Regions from separate parts of the Laedolimicola ammoniilytica genome, predicted to be linked through region 3. Evidence: predicted binding sites of a transcription regulator. Region 3 holds the regulator's gene; each other region holds the start of a gene.
The links. The regulator Rex, encoded in region 3, represses fermentation and respiration genes when NADH is low (regulators of the CRP and FNR family bind a similar motif). The targets are predictions, from matches to a motif close to ATTGTTAANTANTTAACAAT.

Region 1 (3,168 bases), on a different contig from region 3:
GCCCACGTACAGACCCTGCCGTTACAGTATTTTGACGCCCATACCCACGGGGAACTGATGAGCCGCTTCACCAATGATGTGGACACGGTGCAGGAGGCCATGAACAACAGCTTCGCCATGGCGATCCAGAGCTTTCTGACCCTGGTGGGCACCATTGTCATGATGATGGTCTTGAGCGTGCGGCTGTCCCTGATCGTCATGGTATTTCTGATTCTCATGGGCATTTTTATCCGGACCAACAGCAAGAGAAGCCGGAAATATTATCAGCGGCAGCAGGCGGAGCTTGGCAAAATCAATGGCTTCGCAGAGGAAATGATGGCTGGCCAGAAGGTGGAGAAAATCTTCAACCATGAGAAGATTAATTTTGATATTTTCTGCAGGCTCAATGAGAATTTCCGAAAGGAATCTACAGATGCCCTGACCTACACGGGGATGCAGGTGCCCACCGTGGTCAGCCTTTCCTATCTGAATTACGCGGTATCGGCCTGTGTGGGCGGTATCTTTACCCTGAACGGCTTTCTGGATATCGGAAGCCTGTCATCCTATCTGGTGTTTGTGCGCCAGAGCGCCCTGCCCATGAACCAGTTTACGGCTCAGATCAACCAGATTCTGACGGCTCTGGCCGGGGCAGAGCGGATCTTCGATCTGATGGAGGCCGAGCCTGAGGCGGACGAGGGCGATGTGACCCTCTGCAATGTGATGGTAGAAAATGGAAAATTAAAAGAGACTGATGAGCGCACCGGACACTTTGCCTGGAAGCTTCCGGCGGCGGAGCAGGGCGGCGCGGCGGAACTGCGAAAACTCCGGGGTGATGTGAAATTCGACAAGGTGGTCTTCGGCTATGTGCCGGAGAAACATATTTTAAATGGCATCTCCCTGTATGCGAAGCCCGGTCAGAAAATCGCCTTCGTGGGCAGTACGGGAGCCGGAAAAACCACGATTATCAACCTGATTAACCGGTTTTACGAGATCGAGGCGGGTACCATCACCTACGACGGCATTGACATCCGTCGGATTCGGAAGGACGATCTGCGCCATTCCCTGGCCATGGTGATCCAGGAGACCCACCTGTTTACCGGAACCATCGCCGATAATATCCGATACGGAAAACTGGACGCCACAGACGAAGAAGTGCGGGAGGCGGCCCGGATCGCCAACGCGGATTCCTTTATCCGCCGTCTGCCGGACGGCTACGACACCATGCTCTACAGCGACGGCAGCAATCTGTCCCAGGGTCAGCGCCAGCTTATCGCCATTGCCCGGGCTGCTATCGCGAAGCCTCCGGTGCTGATTCTGGACGAGGCCACCAGCTCCATCGACACGCGGACGGAGCGGCTCATCGAGAAGGGCATGGACGCCATCATGGAGGGCCGGACTGTATTTGTCATCGCCCATCGGCTCTCCACGGTCCGCAATTCCAAGGCCATCATGGTGCTGGAAAAAGGGGAAATCATCGAGCGGGGCGATCACGGGGCGCTACTTGCGGAGAAAGGACGCTATTATCAGCTATATACCGGTCAATTTGAGCTGGAATGATCTGTAATAAACTGGAAGAAAGATAAATTGTATACAAACAGGATTTCCGAAATCTGGAGTGCGCGGAGGACGAAAATCCTGTTTTTTGTCCGAAAAATCCGGATTGTATTGAAAAAAATACTGGAATACAGTTCAATTCTGCGATAGAATAAAGTGATCGCAAATACAAGTCTATCGACACAAATTTAACAATATTGTCAAAAAATTTTCGGAATTGTTCGGAGATTGTCTATTTTTTATCTAAAGTTGTATCCCAATAATAAGTGTGATAAAGTGAATATGAGACAAATGCTACAAAAGCATGAAGGAAGGAAAAAGCTTATGTTCAAGAAGACATTTAAAGGCGGCGTGCATCCGGACGATGGAAAACGGTACGCCAAGGATGCGTCTTACCGTACCTATCTTCCCCAGGGCGATCTGGTATTTCCCATGAGCCAGCATATTGGCAAGCCGGCGAAGCCACTGGTGAAAAAGGGCGATACGGTGCTGGCGGGACAGCTGATCGGCGAAGCGGACGGTTTCGTATCAGCGAATATTGTCAGCTCCTGCTCCGGTACGGTAAAAGCTGTTGAGAACAGAAGAACAGCATCCGGTGCGAAGGTGTTGTCTGTCGTGATCGAGAATGACGGACAGTACACACCTGCAGAGGGCATCGGCGCGGAGCGCGATTACAAGGCGCTCAGTAAAGAAGAAATTCTCGGAAGTATACAGAAAGCAGGAATTGTAGGAATGGGAGGAGCCGGTTTCCCGGTTCATGTAAAGCTGGCTCCGAAGAACGCGGACGAGATTCGTTATGTCATCGCCAATGGCGCGGAGTGTGAGCCCTACATCACCTGTGATGACCAGCTGATGCGCACAAAAAGCATGGAGCTGGCAGAGGGCATGAGAATTCTGCTTCAGCTGTTCCCGGCTGCAGAGGGTGTCTTCCTGATCGAGGAAAATAAGCCGGAAGCCATCGCGGCGCTGAAAAAAGCCTGCGCAGGCGACGACAGGCTGAAGGTTCACGCTGCGAAATGCAAGTACCCCCAGGGCGGCGAGCGTTCCATAATCCAGGTGATCGCAGGCATCGATCTGAAGCTTGGCATGCTTCCGGCCGACGCGGGCTGCGTGGTGGATAACGTGGCGACCATTTATGCCATTTACCAGGCTGTATGCAAGTCCACACCGCTGATGGAGCGAGGCTTTACGGTGTCCGGCGATGTGGTGAAGGAGCCCTGTAACCTGATTGTGAAAATCGGAACGAATATGGCAGAGGTTCTGGAGGCCGCAGGCGGCATACAGGAAGGAAAAGAAGCGCAGAAATACTTAAGCGGCGGCCCTATGATGGGAATGGCGCTGGCAGATCTGGAGGTTCCCATCTGCAAGAACAACAATGCGCTGACGGTATTGGGCGAGGATCCGGTGGCACTGGCAGAGAAGCAGGCGACGTCATGTCTGCGCTGCGGACGCTGTACCAGAGTCTGTCCTCTGGGACTGTCCCCCCAGGAAATGATGGATGCGGCCAAGAGAAAGCGCTATGTCCGTTATGAAAAGAAGCTGTATGGCCTGGAGTGTATCGCCTGCGGATCCTGTACCTTTGTCTGCCCGGCCAAGCAGCCTCTGATGCAGACCTTCAAGGAGACGAAGGCTGAG
Region 2 (3,168 bases), on a different contig from region 3:
GGACTTCCTGGCTAAGAAGTCTCAGTGGATCTTCGGTGGTGACGGTTGGGCATACGATATCGGCTTCGGCGGTGTAGACCACGTACTTGCAAGCGGCAAGGACATCAACGTCATGGTATTCGATACCGAGGTATATTCCAACACAGGCGGACAGGCATCCAAGTCTACCCAGACCGGTGCTATCGCACAGTTCGCTGCAGCTGGTAAGGAAGTTAAGAAGAAAGATATGGCTTCCATCGCTATGAGCTATGGCTATGTATATGTAGCTTCCATCGCTATGGGTGCTGATTACAACCAGTGTGTAAAGGCTATCGCAGAGGCAGAGGCATATCCGGGACCGTCCCTGATCATCGCTTACGCTCCGTGTATCAACCATGGTATCAAGAAGGGCATGAGCAAGGCTCAGACAGAGGAAGAGCTGGCTGTTAAGGCTGGTTACTGGCACTGCTTCCGCTTCAACCCGGCAGCTCCGGCTGAGGGCAAGAGCGCGTTCACTCTGGATAGCAAGGAGCCGACAGGCGACTACAAGGAGTTCCTGAACGGAGAGGTTCGTTACAACTCTCTGGTACGTGCTAATCCGGAAAGAGCTGAGAAGCTGTTCGCAGAGGCTGAGGAGAACGCTAAGGCAAGATACGAGTATCTGAAGAGCCTGGGCGAGCTGTACGCTCCGAAGAAGACAGAGGAGTAATCCTTTCGTCGACATGCCAAAAAGCATAATGAGATAAATAAGAATCCGGCAGAGATACGGGAAACCGTGTTTCTGCCGGATTCTTTACGGAACAGAGAATTCCGCTGGAATTTCCTGTACCGTAAAAGTAAGTGGTCAAAATATCAGAAAAATCTAATAATTGTAAAAATAGTGAAAATAGTGAAAAAACAATATGAAAATCAAAGGAAATGTGATACAATAACAGCATAAACCAAACATAAAAGGGGGCATTTTATGGAAACAAGGATGTTTAAGGTGTATGCAAAGGCAGATCCGGCCGTGTCGCTGAAGGTGATTCCGGGTCATTTCGCCACAAACCATTCCTACATCAATTATTACATTGATCTGACCACACTGAAGGCGCGCCAGAATGAAGCCCAGGCGGCAGCGAGATTGCTGGCCTATTACTCCAACTACAGCATTGTGGACACCATCGTATGCCTGGATGGCTGCGAGGTGATTGGAGCATATCTGGCAGAGGAGCTGACCAAAGCCGGAGTCCGTTCCATCAATGAGCACAAGACCATCTATATCGCGACTCCGGAGTACCATACCGGAGGCCAGCTGATTTTTCGTGACAATATGCAGATGATGGTCCGGGATAAGAATATCCTGTTGCTGCTGGCTACAGCCACCACCGGAAAAACCCTGAATCAGAGTATCGAGTGTATCGAGTATTACGGCGGCAAAATCAGTGCCATCAACGCGATTTTCAGCGCAGTAGATAAGGCACATTCCATTCCGGTCAACGCCATTTTCACCCGGAAGGATATGCCGGATTATCAGACCTACAGCTTCCGTGACTGCCCCCTGTGCCAGAAGCAGGAGAAGGTAGACGCCATTGTCAATACCTTCGGTTACAGCAGACTTTAAAGAAGATAAAATAAAACGTCGGACGAGTTCGGAACGGTACAAAAAAGCATTCCACTTGTCCGACGTTATTTTTTGACTATTTTGTCCAGAAATTAACAAAAAACAAGAAAATGTACCACAGAAAGAACAAAAAATATGCATAAAATCCATTGATTTAGGCAAAAATTCATGTTAAAATTTTAACGGATTAGGGGATGCTAATCTGAAAATGCTGCAGACTATATAACAGATACAGGAGGAAATACAATGACAGAGAACATGGCATGGGAAGGCTTCCGTGGACGATTCTGGAAAGAGGAGGTCAATGTAAGAGACTTTATCCAGAAAAATTATCGCCCCTATGAAGGTGATGAGAGATTCCTGGCAGGACCGACGGCAGCTACAGAGGAACTTTGGGGAGAGCTGCAGAAGCTTCAAAAAGAGGAGCGCGCCAAAGGCGGCGTTCTTGACATGGAGACGGAGGTGGTATCCGGAATTACCGCTTATCCGGCAGCGTACATTGTAGAGGGCAAAAAGGAGCTGGAGAAGGTTGTAGGACTTCAGACAGATAAACCGCTGAAACGCGCGTTTATGCCCTATGGCGGTATCAAGATGGCGGAGCAGGCCTGCACAACTTATGGATATGAGCCCTCTGAAAAGCTTCATGAGATTTTTACAAAATATCATAAGACACACAATCAGGCGGTGTTTGATGTATATACGCCGGAGATGAAGAGAGCCCGTCATAATAAAATTATCACCGGACTTCCGGACAGCTACGGACGCGGACGTATTGTGGGCGATTACCGTAGAGTAGCATTATATGGAATCGATTTCCTGATTGCGAAGAAGGAAGAAGATTTTGCCAACTGTGGCGACGGTACCATGTTTGACGACGTGATCCGTCAGCGGGAGGAGCTGGCAGAACAGCTTCGTTCCCTGAAGGAAATGAAGGAGATGGCGGCATCTTACGGCTTTGACATCTCCGGACCGGCAAAGAATGCAAGAGAAGCAGTGCAGTGGCTGTATTTTGGTTACCTGGCGGCGATCCGCACCCAGAACGGAGCAGCCATGAGCGTGGGCCGCGTGTCTACATTCCTGGACATCTATCTGGAGCGGGATCTGGAAAATGGAATTCTGACAGAGGCAGAGGCACAGGAGCTGGTGGACCATTTCGTTATGAAATGCCGTATGGTAAAATTTGCCAGGGTTCCTTCCTACAACCAGCTGTTCTCCGGAGATCCGGTATGGGCGACCCTGGAGGTAGCAGGCATGAGCATGGACGGACGCTCTATGGTAACGAAGACAGATTATCGTTTCCTGCATACACTGGAGAATATGGGACCCAGCCCGGAGCCGAACCTGACGGTGCTTTATTCCTCCCGTCTTCCGAGGGCGTTCAAGGAGTATGCTGCGGCAATTTCCGTACGGACCAGCTCTATTCAGTATGAAAATGACGACGTGATGATGCCGGTATGGGGAGACGACTATTCGATCTGCTGCTGTGTATCCGCAACGCAGACAGGAAAGGAAATGCAGTTCTTTGGAGCCCGGGCGAACCTGGCAAAGTGTCTGCTCTACGCGCTGAACGGCGGTCGGGATGCCAA
Region 3 (3,168 bases):
TCCGCGTAGCCCACCGGGACGGTGGCGATCCGGCGCACGGAGTCTGCCGTATAGATGCCGCCGTAGCTGATCTCCGTACCAGGCGTGATCTCTTTTACATGCACGATATGGCTCTTCATTTCCATGGCGGGTTTCAGTGGAACCAATTCTTTCTTTACTTCCTCCGAAGGGTACAGGCCATACACCGTGATGCCCGCCCGCACCATATCCAGGTTCGCTTCCGGCAGATCGATGATACCGGCACTGTTAGAGCAATGATGAATTTGGAAACGCACGCCTGCCGCCTCACAGGCCCTGTTAAAAGCCTGATACCGCATAAGCTGCTTTTCAGTGGCCGCCTTATCCGCCTCGTCGGATTTGGCAAAATGGGTAAACAGGCCTTCCAGCGTGATCCCGGGAAGCTCCCCAATTTCACAGACTGTTTTTACACTTTCCTCCGTATCCGCAAAACCAATGCGGCTCATCCCTGTATCCACTTTAATATGCACGTTCACGTTTTTTCCCTGACGCACGGCCTCTGCAGAAAGCTCCTGTGCCATGTCCAGCCGGAACACGGTGGGACAGATATCCAGGCGCACCAGTTCCGGGTAATCCTCCGGAAATACGTAGCCCAGAATTAATATCGGCTTTCGGATTCCGTTTTTCCGAAGCTCTACCGCCTCCTCGATGGTGGCTGCCGCAAACCCCCACAGATAATCCTTTTCCTCTATCATCTGCGCGATGGGTACCGCGCCGTGGCCGTAGCCGTTGGCCTTTACCACCGCCGCAATCTGCGTCCCGGCCTGCAGATTCGCCTTCATGGCCTCAAAATTCTCTTCTATGGCATCCAAATTCACATAAGCCGCTACGCGCTTATATTTTTTCACGTCTGACACTCCTCACTATCCTTAATATATGCGTCTGCACGCAAAAGGGAGCCCATAAGCTCCCTTTTATGACTCGTCACTTCCGGTACTCCATCAGGAACGGGGATGCTCTTTCTCATACCGTGTGATATTGTAAGAAAGCTGCATCAGGCTCTCTGACAGATGTACGTTCTCCACCAGAACGTCCGACGGAACATCCAGATCGATGTGGGCGAAATTCCAGATGGCTTTGATTCCGTACCGAACCAGAAGCCGCGTCATTTCCTCCGCCTTGGACTTCGGCAATGTCAAGGCCGCAATCTGAATCTCCTCGTCCTTAATAAAGCTCTCCAGATCCTCCAGCATATGAATCTGGATACCGCGGACGCTTAAGCCCTTTAAGACAGGATTTACATCGAAGATACCTTTTATGTAGAAGCCTCGTTTTTCAAAATCCACATAATTGGCCAGTGCCTGTCCCAGGTTGCCTCCGCCGATGATGATCATGTTGTGCTTTTTGTCAAGGCCCAGAATCTTGCCGATTTCTTCATACAGATACTTCACATTGTATCCGTATCCCTGCTGTCCGAAGCCTCCGAAATTGTTCAGATCCTGCCGGATCTGTGACGCCGTGACGCTCATTCGTTTACTCAGCTCACCGGAAGAGATACGTTCTACTCCGTTCTCCATCAGTTCGCCAAGATAACGATAATAACGCGGTAGCCGCTTAATTACTGCTTTTGAGATCTCTCTCTCTTCCATAATCCTTACACATCCCTCAACCAGACTTTTCGAAACTGTTTTTATTATAATCGAAAAGCAAATTTTTTGTCAATCTTTTTGCCGCATTCTTCTAAAAGAATCTTGTTCAATCCCGCATTTTTCGCTATAATAAATTTCGTGTGGCATTCAACAACGGAAAAAAGAGGTATTTTTATGATATTAGCATGTCAAAATATAAACAAAGCTTTCGGAACGGATGTGATTCTGAAAAACGCGTCCTTCCACATCGAGGATCGGGAAAAGGCCGCCGTGGTCGGGATCAACGGCGCCGGAAAATCCACCCTCTTAAAAATCATCATCGGGGAAATGGAGGCGGACTCCGGTGAAGTGATCCTGTCCAAGGGCAGAACCATCGGCTATCTGGCCCAGCATCAGGATCTGAACAGCGATCACACCATTTATCAGGAGCTGCTGACCGTAAAGCAGGACGTTATTGATCTGGAAGCTCGCATCCGGGACATCGAAGCACGGATGAAGGAGCTCTCCGGGGAGAACCTGGATACGGCTCTGGAACAATATACCCGTATGAATCATGAATTCGAACTAAAAAACGGATACGCCTACAAAAGCGAGGTAGTGGGCGTTCTGAAAGGTCTCGGTTTTGAAGAGGAAGAATTTGACAAACACGTCAACAAGCTCTCCGGAGGTCAGAAGACCCGCGTCTCTTTAGGCAAGCTTCTTCTCTCCCACCCGGATCTCATCATGCTGGACGAGCCCACCAACCATTTGGACATGAATTCCATCGCCTGGCTGGAAACCTTCCTTCTGAATTACGACGGCGCGGTTCTGGTGGTAGCCCATGACCGGTATTTTCTGAACCGGATTGCCACGAAAATCATCGAGATCGACGCGGGCGAGGTGACCACTTTCCAGGGAAATTATTCCGACTATGCCGCGAAAAAATCCAAACTAAGGGAGGCCCGCATGCACGCCTGGCTGAACCAGCAGCGGGAAATCAAGCACCAGGAAGAGGTCATCCAGAAGCTCAAATCCTTCAACCGGGAGAAATCTATCAAGCGCGCCGAGAGCCGCGAGAAAATGCTGGATAAAATGGAGGTTCTGGAGAAACCCAGCGAGATCCGCTCCGAGATGCACATCACCCTGGAGCCCAAGGTGGTCAGCGGAAATGACGTACTGACCGTGGAAGGCCTTGCAAAATCCTTTGGACCCCAGACTCTGTTCACCGATCTGAATTTCGAAGTCAAACGCGGTGAGCGTGTGGCACTCATCGGCAATAACGGCACCGGCAAGACTACGATTTTAAAAATCCTGAACGGCCTTCTCCCGGCAGACAGCGGTTCCTTTACACTTGGTTCGAAAGTCCATATCGGTTACTACGATCAGGAGCACCATGTGCTGCACCCGGAGAAAACCCTGTTCGAGGAGATTTCGGACGCCTACCCGGATCTGGACAATACTACAATTCGAAGCACCCTGGCTGCCTTTCTCTTTACCGGCGACGATGTCTTTAAGCGCATCTCGGAGCTCTCCGGCGGCGAGCGGGGCCGCGTCTCCCTGGCCAAGCTGATGCTCTCCGAAG
Region 4 (3,168 bases), on a different contig from region 3:
AAGGCTCATGAGGATGACCCATTATATCAGACCTTCTTGAATGCGGTGATCCGCGCAAATTCTATGAAAGAAGGAGATGAAAAGTTTATGTGCGAAGCATTGGAAGAATTGTTTGCCGGAAGGTTGGAAGCTCAGAAACAGCTTGGTATGCAACTTGGCGTACAAAAGGGAGTTCAAATTGGAACTCAGGAAACTTTATCCAAAATGTCTTCCCTTATCAACAAGCTTCTTAACAGTAACCGTATCGACGATGCCAAACGTGCCACTGAAGATCCTGCTTACCTGGATTCTTTAATGGCTGAATTCAAACTGTAATCTACCAAAATAGTAGCATGAGGAGGGAAGAAATGCAACCTTCCTGATGCATCTTGGCTTACGAAAAGGGAGCCCAGGCCCGCCCTTTGAAAGGGTGGAACCGGGGCTCCTTTTTCGTTTTTTTATCTTTTATGCTTCACCAAGGAAATATTTTCCATATCTGTCTGCCGCCAGAATCGCCGCATAGACAGATTCGGGAGTTACCTCGAAAGGCATATTGTGCAGGGTATCATTTTCCGCGCAGGCTGCTTCGGCCACTGCCATCAGCTTCTCTCTGGTGGGGTTCTCGATACCGAGCTCCTTCAGGGTCACAGGCAGGCCCAGTTCGATACACCAGTCGATGATATCCTCCAGCTCGTCCGCCGGAACATTCTCCAGAACCAGCTGGGTAATGGTACCGAAGGCAACCTTCTCGCCATGGTACATGTGATGGCACTCTTCCAGAACGGTAAAGCCGTTGTGGATAGCATGGGCTCCGGCCAGACCGCCGCTCTCGAAACCAATGCCGCTGAGCAGGGTATTGGCCTCGATCACCTTCTCCACTGCCTCGGTGCAGGCTCCCGCTTCCAAAGCCAGCTTCGCCTTTACGCCCTCATCCATCAGGGTATCAAAGCACAGCTTAGCCAGAGCCATCGCCGCTCCCGTCACCTTGCCGCCCGCGCAGGTCATTGCCCCGCTGGTCTTGCAGGCCCGGGCCTCAAAATACGTCGCCAGCGCATCTCCCATACCAGACACGGTCAGCCGAACCGGAGACTTGGCGATAATTTCCGTATCCATCAGAACCATATTCGGGTTCGCCGGAAGGAACAGATACTCCTCAAATACTCCTGCGTCTGTATAAATAACGGACAGGGCGCTGCAGGGAGCGTCTGTGGACGCGATAGTCGGGCAGATCAGCACCGGAACCTTCTCATAATAAGCCACCGCCTTCGCGGTATCCAGAATCTTTCCTCCGCCGACGCCGATCACCAGGTCGCAGCCGTTCTTCTTCATTACCTCCATCAGACGGTTGATCTCTGTCTTACTGCATTCTCCGTTGAAATAATCCAGAACCGGTTCGCAGCCGGAATCCCGGAATGAATCCTCCAGGGTCGTTCCCAGTCTCTTATGGCCGGACGCTGTCACCAGCACCAGAGCCTTCTTTCCATAGGTCTTTGCGTAGGTACCAAGCTTCTTCAGTTCGCCTGCTCCCTGTACATACTTGCCGGGGCTTGTCAAAATCTTTGCCATGATAAAATCCTCCTGTCATATGATTGCTTTCTATTTATAGTTACCAGATAGCAGCATCACCATACGGCCTGCAGCGTTGATCTGTTATCTTTCCAAGGAGTATTTTAACGCTGGCAGGGGAGATTGTCAATATTTTAACAGGTTTTTATGGGCTTTTTGTGAGCGTTTTGGGTTATATGCTTTCCGTCTTACGATTTTCTCCAGACCATCTTATCCACGACTCCTGTGTAGCTCTGAATAATCTTCACAACCTTTGTGCTTACATTTTCTTCCACATAATCCGGAACCGGAATACCGTAATCATGCTCCAGATTCAGTTCTACCGCTGTATCCACCGCCTGCAGAAGGCTCTTTTCATCAATACCGGCCAGGATAAAGCAGGCCTTATCCAGAGCCTCCGGACGCTCTGTACTGGTACGGATGCAGACCGCCGGGAACGGACGTCCTACAGAAGTAAAAAAGCTGCTCTCCTCCGGCAGGGTGCCGCTGTCCGATACCACCGCAAAAGCGTTCATCTGCAGATGATTATAATCATGGAAGCCCAGCGGCTCATGCTGAATCACCCGTTTATCCAGCTGGAAACCACTGGCCTCCAGACGTTTTCTGGAACGGGGATGACAGGAATAGAGAATCGGCATATCGTATTTCTCAGCCAGCCTGTTGATAGCTGTAAACAGGGAAAGGAAATTCTTCTCTGTATCAATATTCTCCTCCCTGTGGGCAGACAACAGGATATACTTCTGCGGTTCCAGGCCCAGCTTCTCCAGAATATCCGACTTCTCAATCTCAGCCAGATTCTGGTGCAATACCTCCGCCATAGGAGAACCCGTCACATAGACCCGCTCCTTCGGCAGCCCGCACTCATGAAGATACTTTCTGGCGTGCTCTGAATAAGCCAGATTCACATCGGAAATGATATCCACGATTCTCCGGTTCGTCTCCTCCGGCAGACATTCATCCTTACAGCGGTTTCCTGCTTCCATGTGAAAAATCGGGATATGCAGGCGCTTCGCCGCAATGGCAGACAGGCAGCTGTTGGTGTCGCCCAGGATCAAAAGCGCATCCGGCCTGATCTGATTCATCAGCTTATAAGAACAGTTGATAATATTCCCAACCGTCGCGCCCAGATCATCGCCAACTGCATCCATATAAACCTCTGGACTGGCAATCTTCAGGTTTTCAAAGAAAATGCCATTCAGATTGTAATCATAATTCTGTCCCGTATGGGCCAGAACCACATCAAAATACTTCCGGCACTTGTTAATCACAGCCGCCAGACGGATAATCTCCGGCCTGGTCCCCACAATAATCAGAAGCTTCAGCTTCCCGTTTTCTTTAAAATGCACATCGGAATAATCCGTTCTGATCTCCATTACGCTTTTTCCTCCACAGGTTCAAAAAAAGTATCCGGATGCTCCGGATCAAAGGATTCATTGGCCCACATGACCGTCACCAGGTTCTCTGTCTCCGACAAGTTGATAATATTGTGGGTATATCCCGGCAGCATATGCACTGCTTCCATCTTCTCCCCGGACACTTCAAAATTCCGTACCGGATAGGGTTGTCCGTTCTCATCCAAGCCCATTTTGCGCTCCTGAATCAGCCCATGTCCCGATACCACGA

Region 1: rsxC (electron transport complex subunit RsxC) is a predicted target of Rex. The motif match lies at 1,710-1,729, and genes of this name have one in related genera.
Region 2: pflB (formate C-acetyltransferase) is a predicted target of Rex. The motif match lies at 1,663-1,682, and genes of this name have one in related genera.
Region 4: OCV63_RS02885 (glycerol dehydrogenase) is a predicted target of Rex. The motif match lies at 1,668-1,687, and genes of this name have one in related genera.

What each region holds. Positions count from the first base shown of each region.
Region 1 covers NZ_JAOQKC010000013.1:44,929-48,096, forward strand. The annotation lists gene OCV63_RS10650 (ABC transporter ATP-binding protein) at 1-1,536, shown strand, start outside; gene rsxC (electron transport complex subunit RsxC) at 1,858-3,168, shown strand, end outside.
Region 2 covers NZ_JAOQKC010000023.1:49,560-52,727, reverse strand. The annotation lists gene nifJ (pyruvate:ferredoxin (flavodoxin) oxidoreductase) at 1-688, shown strand, start outside; gene OCV63_RS14235 (phosphoribosyltransferase) at 944-1,582, shown strand; gene pflB (formate C-acetyltransferase) at 1,841-3,168, shown strand, end outside.
Region 3 covers NZ_JAOQKC010000015.1:40,398-43,565, forward strand. The annotation lists gene alr (alanine racemase) at 1-866, opposite strand, end outside; gene OCV63_RS11620 (redox-sensing transcriptional repressor Rex) at 960-1,607, opposite strand; gene abc-f (ribosomal protection-like ABC-F family protein) at 1,782-3,168, shown strand, end outside.
Region 4 covers NZ_JAOQKC010000003.1:71,018-74,185, reverse strand. The annotation lists gene OCV63_RS02890 (hypothetical protein) at 1-315, shown strand, start outside; gene OCV63_RS02885 (glycerol dehydrogenase) at 445-1,545, opposite strand; gene wecB (non-hydrolyzing UDP-N-acetylglucosamine 2-epimerase) at 1,734-2,918, opposite strand; gene OCV63_RS02875 (polysaccharide biosynthesis C-terminal domain-containing protein) at 2,918-3,168, opposite strand, start outside.